Regions from separate parts of the Cryobacterium sp. TMS1-20-1 genome, predicted to be linked through region 3. Evidence: predicted binding sites of a transcription regulator. Region 3 holds the regulator's gene; each other region holds the start of a gene.
The links. Region 3 encodes LexA, which represses DNA repair genes until DNA is damaged. Its sites were predicted from a motif close to TCGAACANNTGTTCGA; they were not measured.
Positions count from the first base shown of each region.

Region 1: the regulator LexA is predicted to act here: its motif matches at 958-973, upstream of uvrA (excinuclease ABC subunit UvrA).
Region 2: the regulator LexA is predicted to act here: its motif matches at 1,683-1,698, upstream of recA (recombinase RecA).
Region 4: the regulator LexA is predicted to act here: its motif matches at 1,412-1,427, upstream of E3O45_RS07410 (HNH endonuclease signature motif containing protein).

Region 1 is NZ_SOGF01000023.1:78,924-81,123, reverse strand. Features, by position in the region: gene E3O45_RS04730 (ABC transporter ATP-binding protein) at 1-337, opposite strand, end outside; gene E3O45_RS04725 (PadR family transcriptional regulator) at 334-942, opposite strand; gene uvrA (excinuclease ABC subunit UvrA) at 1,079-2,200, shown strand, end outside.
Region 2 is NZ_SOGF01000063.1:95,590-97,789, reverse strand. Features, by position in the region: gene E3O45_RS16150 (regulatory protein RecX) at 1-256, opposite strand, end outside; gene recA (recombinase RecA) at 296-1,441, opposite strand; gene E3O45_RS16140 (DUF3046 domain-containing protein) at 1,759-1,983, opposite strand; gene E3O45_RS16135 (helix-turn-helix domain-containing protein) at 2,087-2,200, opposite strand, start outside.
Region 3 is NZ_SOGF01000025.1:32,356-34,555, forward strand. Features, by position in the region: gene E3O45_RS05600 (LysM peptidoglycan-binding domain-containing protein) at 1-163, opposite strand, end outside; gene lexA (transcriptional repressor LexA) at 454-1,158, shown strand; gene metE (5-methyltetrahydropteroyltriglutamate--homocysteine S-methyltransferase) at 1,266-2,200, opposite strand, start outside.
Region 4 is NZ_SOGF01000033.1:22,607-24,806, reverse strand. Features, by position in the region: gene E3O45_RS07410 (HNH endonuclease signature motif containing protein) at 1-1,347, opposite strand, end outside; gene E3O45_RS18210 (hypothetical protein) at 1,824-1,952, shown strand; gene E3O45_RS07400 (serine/threonine-protein kinase) at 2,121-2,200, shown strand, end outside.

The DNA of each region.
Region 1 (2,200 bases), on a different contig from region 3:
GCAGGCTCACGTTTTCGAGCGCGGTCAGTGAGGGAATCAGGTTGAAATCCTGAAACACGAAGCCGAGGCTGCGCCGGCGCAGGGTCGCGAGTTCGCGGGCCGAGAGCTGGCTCAGCCAGTGCCCTTCGACGACGACCTCCCCGGCCGTCGGTGGGGTGAGTCCGCCGGCCACCGCTAGAAGGGTCGATTTTCCCGAACCGGATGCCCCCATCACGGCCACGAGTTCGCCGCGGCGCACCGACAGGTCGACTCCCGCAAGCGCGGTGATCGCGGTCTCGCCGCGGCCATACTGCATCGAGATTCCGTCGAGCTGCAAGAGAATGTCGGAGCCGGTCATGCGTTGGCCGCTGCAGTCTTGGCCGGGCGACCGCGCTTGGGTACCTCGGTGTTGAGCGGCAGCGGAGCGGCCAGGCCGGCCGCGCGGGCTCTGGCCAGCCGGTGCTCCGAGTGGTCGAGCCAGCGTGCTTCCGCCTCGGCGGCGAAGATGAGCGAGTCGATCACGAGCAGCCAGGCCAGCTGCTCGGATGATTCCGGGTCGGCGGTCGCGTTCTTGGTGCGGGTCAGTTCCTGCAGGGTGCGCATGGTGGCGGTGCGCTGTACCTGAATCACCTGGGCGATGTCGACGCCGGGCAGCGTTACAGCGATCGCGAGCTTGATGGCGAGCTCGTCACGGGTGGCCATTGTGCGCACCACGGGGGAGCCGAGCCAGTCGGCGACCTCCGCCCGTCCGGCATCCGTTATCTCGACGTAATTCTGACCGTCGGCGTCGATATCGGCCTTCTGCACCAGACCGTCGCGCTCCAGCCGATCGAGGGTGTTGTAGATCTGGCCAACGTTGAGCGGCCAGGTCGACCCGGTGCGCCGGTCGAATTCGGCCCGCAACTGGTAGCCGTAGCACGGCCCCTGGTTCAGGATGGCGAGCAGACTCTGGCGAACAGACATACGACCTCCGGCAATTCAAACGGCTATTAGTCACCGAGTATATACATACTCTGAAACAATATCGGGATGTGCCGGTGTTCGCTCTCGGCGATGCTTGCTGTCAGGCACTGTCAGCGGCGTTGCATAGACTCAATGAGTGTCGATTACCAAGGTAGAAACAGGTCCCAAACTCAGTGTGCGCGGAGCCCGCGTACACAACCTTCACAACGTAGATCTGGAGATTCCGCGCGATGCGCTCGTGGTCTTCACGGGTCTCTCCGGTTCGGGAAAGTCGTCGCTCGCCTTCGACACCATCTTCGCCGAGGGCCAGCGCCGCTACGTGGAGTCACTCTCGGCCTACGCTCGGCAGTTCCTCGGGCAGGTTGACCGCCCCGACGTGGACTTCATCGAGGGTTTGAGCCCCGCGGTCTCGATCGACCAGAAGTCCACCAACCGCAACCCGCGGTCCACGGTCGGCACGATCACCGAGATCTACGACTACATGCGCCTGCTCTGGGCCCGTATCGGCGTGCCGCACTGCGCGATCTGTGGCGAGATCATCCAGTCGCAGACCGTGCAGCAGATCGCCGACCAGCTGATGGAACTGAAGGCGGGCATCCGCTACCAGGTGGTCAGCCCGGTCATTTCGCAGAAGAAGGGCGAATTTGTCGACCTCTTCCAAGAGCTCGCCGGTGGCGGTTACTCCCGTGCGATCGTCGACGGCACCCAGATTCAGCTGAGCGAACCGCCCACTCTCAAGAAGCAGCAGAAGCACGACATTTCCGTTGTTGTCGACCGTCTGGTCGCCGGCCCCGAACTGCTCAGTCGCCTCACCGACTCGCTCGAAACGGCGCTCAAGCTCACCGACGGCCTCGTGCAGATCAACTTTCTCGACGAGGAAGGCGACAAGGCCTGGCAAAACTACTCCGAGAAGCTCTCCTGCCCGAACAACCACCCGGTGCAGCTGACCGAAATCGAACCGCGCACCTTCTCGTTCAATGCCCCATTCGGCGCCTGCCCGGAGTGCTCCGGCCTGGGCACCCGCATGTCGGTCGACGAAGACCTGCTGCTCGGCGACCCGGACCTGAGTATCGCCGAGGGTGTCGTGCTGCCCTGGACCACCCAGGGCAAGGGCCTGTTCCAGTACTACGAGAAGCTCCTCGACGGTCTCGCCCGCGACCTCGATTTCTCGCTCGACACCCCCTGGGGTGACCTGACCAGCGAGGTGCAGAACGCCGTCATGCGCGGCGATAACTTCGAGGTGCGGGTCAAATGGAAG
Region 2 (2,200 bases), on a different contig from region 3:
CACGCAACCGGTGCAACAGCACCTTCTCGGCCCGCTCACGCTGGTCGAGCGCGTCGGCGTCTGCATCGGTCTCGGCGTCGACTTCGACTTCGGCGGCGTCGGTCTCAGCGTCGGTCTCAGCGTCGGGTTCGCCGGCCGCTGCCTGCAGCGGCGAGCGGCGCTTCATTCCCGGGGCCGCACCGGGCAGGTAGGTCACGGGAGCCAAGCCGGCGTCTGCTTGTGGTGCTGCGTCATTCTTGGGTTCGAAGTGAACCATTCCCGTGACCTGCCTTTCGTTGTCGTTCCGTGGTCTCGGTTAGGCGCTCTTGCGCGCTGCCGGTGCCTTGATGGCGACCGGACCACCATCGAGTACCGCCGCCGCATCCGCTTCCGCCTTAGCCTTCGCTTCGGCCTCGGCGACAATCGCCGCTGCGGCCTTCTCGGCGGCCTTGGCCGCGATGCCCTCCGGGCCGATGCCGAGCTTGATCAGAATCTTGCTCTCGATCTCGTTGGCCATCTCGGGGTGCTTGAGCAGGAAGTTGCGCGAGTTCTCTTTACCCTGGCCGAGCTGGTCGCCGTCGTAGGTGTACCAGGCACCGGACTTCTTGACGATGCCCTGGTCGACTCCGAAGTCGATCAGGCTGCCCTCGCGCGAGATTCCGATGCCATAGATGATGTCGAACTCAGCCTGCTTGAAGGGCGGTGCCATCTTGTTCTTGACGACCTTGACCCGGGTGCGGTTACCGATGGCTTCGGTTCCGTCTTTGAGGGTTTCAATGCGGCGAATGTCGAGGCGCACCGACGCGTAGAACTTGAGTGCCTTACCGCCCGACGTGGTCTCGGGGCTACCGAAGAAGACGCCGATCTTTTCGCGCAGCTGGTTAATGAAGATCATGGTGGTGTTGGTCTGGCTCAAACCACCGGTGAGCTTGCGGAGCGCCTGCGACATGAGCCGGGCCTGGAGGCCCACGTGGGAATCACCCATCTCGCCCTCGATCTCAGCACGCGGCACGAGGGCAGCAACCGAGTCGACAACGATGAGGTCGATGGACCCACTTCGCACGAGCATGTCAGCAATTTCGAGGGCTTGCTCGCCCGTGTCGGGCTGCGAGACCAGCAGAGCATCGATGTCGACGCCGAGCTTCTTGGCGTATTCCGGATCGAGGGCGTGCTCCGCGTCGATGAACGCGGCGATGCCACCGTTCTTCTGCGCATTCGCGATGGCGTGCAGGGTGAGCGTGGTCTTACCCGAGGATTCCGGACCGTAGATCTCCACGATGCGGCCACGCGGCAGTCCACCTACGCCGAGCGCGACGTCTAGCGCGATCGACCCAGTCGAAATGGTTTCAACGGGGGCACGCTCGTCGCTGCCGAGGCGCATGACCGAGCCCTTGCCAAACTGACGATCGATTTGCGCGAGGGCGGTTTCGAGGGCCTTCTCGCGGTTCGCTTGTGATGCCATGGTCTTCATCTCCTGGGTTCTGCACGGTCGCTAGCTTTGAACGGAGCTTCGGGACGTGCATGGTGGCGCCTATAGGCTGTCGGCCCGGTCATCGAGAGGACCCCGATGCCCGTTTCGACAAGGCAATCGCCGACTTTCTCTGACAAATTCGACTGTACGCCGCACCTCCGACATTGGCCGGGAGCACGATCGACCAGTGGAGAACCTGTCAGAAAGTCTGCTGTTGAGGAGCCTATCAAAGCCGAACAGGTATTCGAGCATTCCCGGATATTGTGCACGGCGTGTCGAATCAGAGGCCTAAGGTGAAGTCCAGTCTGTTACAGGCGAGGGGCCGGGATGCCGGCGCCGTACCAACGACTGCGAGGCACGTCGACCGCGGCGCACAGTGCCAGCCACACGTCACGGGCCGGGACGCCGGCTGCGAGTGCCTGATCGGCCGTGCGTCCGCCGAGCGGGGTGAGCACGAGGTCACGGGTGAGCACTCGGCCGTAACCGTCGCCGAATTCTTCCTTCAGCGCGGTGCGAAATTCACTCAATCGCACGGCGCTGGCTCCACCCGAATCTGAACACACACACTCCTGAAAGACAACCACCGCCGACACAAGGTGTCGACGGTGGACTTATTGTTTTGAATCGGTGGGGCGACTAGCGCGCGCCGCTGTCTAACGACATCAGCCCGGAATCGAACGTGGTGACGAGGTCGTCGGGTACCGTGTCGGGGAACTGATCCATTCCCTCGATGACGGCGAGACGGTCACC
Region 3 (2,200 bases):
CGGCCCCAGAGGCGCCCACCGCTCCCCCATTGACGGCAAATACAAGGGCGCCCAGAACGACCGGCAATGCGGCGAGCGTGGTGAAGACGACTCGCCCACGCCGGGTGAGGCGAAGACGTGTGACGGGCGGGAGAGAAACTGCGGGAGCAAATGCTGTGGTCATGTCAAACCTCCAAGGTAGGCGGGCTGCGAGTCTCGTATTCGGCCCTCGGCCGGGAGGACCGAATACGAAACTATGTTCCGAATATAACTTCGAACAATCGAACATGCAAGCTTTTTCTCGTCTCTGCCCGGAAAATCACGCAACACACTCGAATAAGTGTTTGTTTCAAGGCCGAGAACTGGATAAACTTTCGATAGGTCAATTGCTTGATTGCTACTCAACCAGACACCACCGACATTCCCGCGAGACGTCCTCTAACCCGCGCGGGACCGACGCAAGGAGCGCTTCTCGTGACACAAAGCACCGGCGGTACCCGCGACAAGGGCGGCACTCGGCGCCGCAAGAGTTTGAGCCCGCGCCAGCTCGCCATCCTCGACGTTATTCAGCGTTCGGTCAGCTCGCGCGGCTACCCGCCGAGCATGCGTGAGATCGGTGACGCCGTCGGCCTCGCCTCGCTATCGAGCGTGACTCACCAGCTCAACCAGCTTGAGCTGAGCGGCTATCTGCGTCGTGACCCGAATCGTCCTCGCGCACTCGAGGTACTCATCGAGATTCAACGCGCGCCCGAAGACGTCGGAACCGGCGACCAGGACAGTTTTCACCCGGGCGTGCAGGTCGGCGACGCTGCGATGGTTCCCCTCGTCGGTCGAATCGCTGCCGGCATTCCGATCACGGCAGATCAGCAGATCGACGAGATCTTCCCGCTCCCCCGCCAGCTCGTCGGCCAGGGGGAGCTGTTCATGCTCAAGGTCGTCGGTGAGTCGATGATCGATGCGGCGATCTGCGACGGTGACTGGGTTGTCGTTCGCCAGCAGAAGACCGCGGAGAACGGCGAAATCGTGGCGGCCATGCTCGACAACGAGGCCACCGTGAAGGTACTGCGCAAGCGCGACGGCCATACCTGGCTGCTGCCGCGCAACAGTAACTTCGAGCCCATCGTCGGCGACTACGCCGACATCCTCGGCAAGGTCGTCGCCGTATTGCGCTCGGTCTAGCGAGTCACCTTCAAGCAAAGAAGAGAACAGAAGCACGGCGCGAGGCCCGACCACTAACCGGTGATCGGGCCTGAAGACTGCCGGCTGGCGCCAGGTACGCGAGTGAGCTACCGGGTGAGGCTAGCTCTCAGATCGGCAGCGCGGCGATCGCGCACCACCCGGGTCGCAGCCAGCATGTTGTGCAGGGACTGCACCGTCTCCTCGTAGCCACGCGTCTTGAGCCCGCAGTCCGGGTTCACCCAGACCTGGCGTTCGGGGATGGATTCCAGGGCGGTGTCCAGCAGGGTCGTCAGCTCGTCGACACTGGGTACTCGCGGCGAGTGGATGTCATAGATGCCGGCCCCGATGCCGTGGTTGAACCCGCCGGCCTCAATCTGCTGGACCACCTCCATGCGCGAGCGGGCCGCTTCGATGCTCGTGACGTCGGCGTCGAGGTTGCGGATAGCCTCGATGACGACGCCGAACTCCGAGTAGCAGAGGTGCGTGTGAATTTGAGTCGCTTCCGCGACCCCGGCCGTGGCCAGCCGAAAGGAGCCGACCGACCAGTCCAGGTAGTCGGCGTGGTCCTTCTTCTTTAGCGGCAGCAGCTCCCGCAAGGCCGGCTCGTCGACCTGAACGATCTTGATGCCCGCAGCTTCCAGGTCGCCGATTTCATCGCGCAGGGCAAGGGCGACCTGGCGAGCGGTCTCGCCAAGCGGCTGGTCGTCACGCACGAACGACCAGGCCAGAATGGTCACCGGTCCGGTGAGCATGCCCTTGACCGGCTTGGCTGTCAGGCTCTGCGTGTACACCGACCAGTCCACCGTGATCGGGGCCGGGCGCGAGACGTCGCCCCACAGAATGGATGGCCGGGTGCAGCGGCTGCCGTAGGACTGCACCCAGCCGTTCTCGGTCACGGTGAACCCGTCGAGGTTCTCAGCAAAATACTGCACCATGTCGTTGCGCTCGGGTTCCCCGTGCACGAGCACGTCGAGTCCGATCTCTTCCTGCAGGGCGACGACGCGGCCGATCTCGGCGCGCATCAGGTCGCGGTAGTCATCGG
Region 4 (2,200 bases), on a different contig from region 3:
GTCGGCGGGTTCCTCACTCAGACCCATCAGGGTGAGGACGGGGACGGTGATGTTGACGTTGGCGGTGAGGCCGGCGCCGAGGCCTGTGCCGGTGACGCCCTGCTGGAGCAGGTCGATGGCGACGTCGGCGCGGAGTTGGCTGAGGGTGCGGGGCTCATCGGGGCCCTGCAGACTGATCGCAGCATCGGTGACCCGGGTGTAGACGCCTTGCAGGTCGTCGCCGGCCGCTCGTAACCAGAGGGTGGCCGTGCCGTCCTTGTCGGGGAAGAACTGCACCTTGCGGTCGGCCAGGCACCGGGTGCGGCGAACGGTGATGCTGTCGGGGTGGAACCGCTCCCGCAGCTTGCGGGCTTTGCCATCAAACTGCGCCGGAGTGAGGCGTTTCGCGTGCGGCAGCAACACCGCCTCCAACTCGGCCCGGGCGGGCTCGGAGACGGAATCGAGCTGGTCGAGCAGCCGCTGGGCATGCCGCAGGGAGATCTCTCCGGTGCGGAGCGCGGTCAGGGTCTCGGGCCGGGATTCGACCAGCACCCGGCTCTCCCGCAACAGGCCAGAGGCTGTGCCGGCCGGGATGCGCAGCGCACAGGCCATTTCGGCGACCAGGCCCTGCTGAGCGGCGAAGGTCGCATCCCAGTCATGCTCATGCTGCGGACCGGCCTGCGGACGACCGGTCTCAGCACTGTTAGTGGTGTACTCCCACGCCTCAGTCAAGACCTCAGCCTTACTCGCCTGCGCCCACGCGATCACCTTCTCGAGGTAGAGCACCCGGTCGACGAACTGCGCCTGGTGCCGCTGAAACGGACTCAGCACGTCCACGGAACCACCAGGGGCCAGACCGGGTTGGTCCGGGTCAGCGTCAGCCGGGTCAGCCTCAGCCGGGTCAGTGCAACGCTCGCCAGCGGTGCATCCGTCAGTGGTGCATCCGTCCGGGATGAAATCGACCGGGAGAAAATTGTCCGCGAGGTAATTGGTATACAGGAACTCTTCGCGGAGGTCCTCATCGAAGACGTTCTCGGGCGGCACCGCGGCGAACACCTCGGTCAGGTCCAAGCCGACCGGAATGGTCGGGCAATCAATCAACTCCGGGCGGTCAGCCGCCAGACTCACCGGTGCCGGGCTCACTGGTGTCGGACTCACCGATGCCGGGTTGACCAGTTCCAGGTCGAGGTCTTCATATGGGGCGCAGTCTCCGAGCCCCTCGGCCAGTTGGAGCCGCCAATCAGCCTGACACTGCGCCCAGAACACCTCGAACTCGGCACGCTCTTCGAGTGTGGACGGCGGGTAGCCGTGAGCCGCGAAGAACGGATCGACACGGCCCGGCTGTGGGGTATCGCCGCTCTGGCTCATAGAACAAGTGTACCAAAACCATGCGCCAGAAGCGAGGGTTTCTCAGAAATGTTTGGATGTATGTGCGAATATGCATTCGGTTCGACTCGAACGTTTTCGCGGCCGGCTCGCGCCAGTCCATGGCGGTATCGGCAAGCTCGACCAACGGAAGCGGGCGGGTCTCGCAGGGAACCAGTACCCCGACTTCGTGCAGCTAGCGTCCAGTGCGGGCAGTGGACGGCGAGTGCACCCCTATTCGACCCGTCCGGGGTATTGCCATTAGGTCAGGACCACACGCAGCCTTTCGGGCTCCAACAGTGGCGACACCGTGGCCAATCGCAATGTGACCTAGTCCGACATGACGGATGCCGCTGGTCGACTCAGTTCCGGCAAGGAAGACCTCATCACCAAGCTGACCGAGCTGCAGACGCTCGTGAACAATCTGGTCGGTTCCCGCTTCGTGACGGACTCGGCTTCGGGTGCTTTCCAGACCGCGTATGACTCGTTCACGCAGGGCACGACCCGTCGCGGTCAACGGCCTCGACGGCATGAGTCAGTTCCTCACCGCCGCCGCCGACGCACTCGGCAACGCGGACACCGAGCTCGGCAACGCTATCCGCGGCTAGCGCCCGGTCAAGCGTTCTGTGGCCCCCACCGCGCTCACATTTTGCACCCCCCATTGTGGGGGTGTATCATGTCCCCTTGTGGGTGTCGGGATCGGGCGCCGTGGTTAAGCTTGAACCTTAGACCAGCACAAGGTTGCACGACAGAAACAACGCAGGTCGGGGGGAGCAATGGGCAGGCGACTTCCCTCTGTTCCGCCCGTTTTGTCGGGCTACAGCTACGTGCGCCCGCTCGGCACCGGCGGATTCGC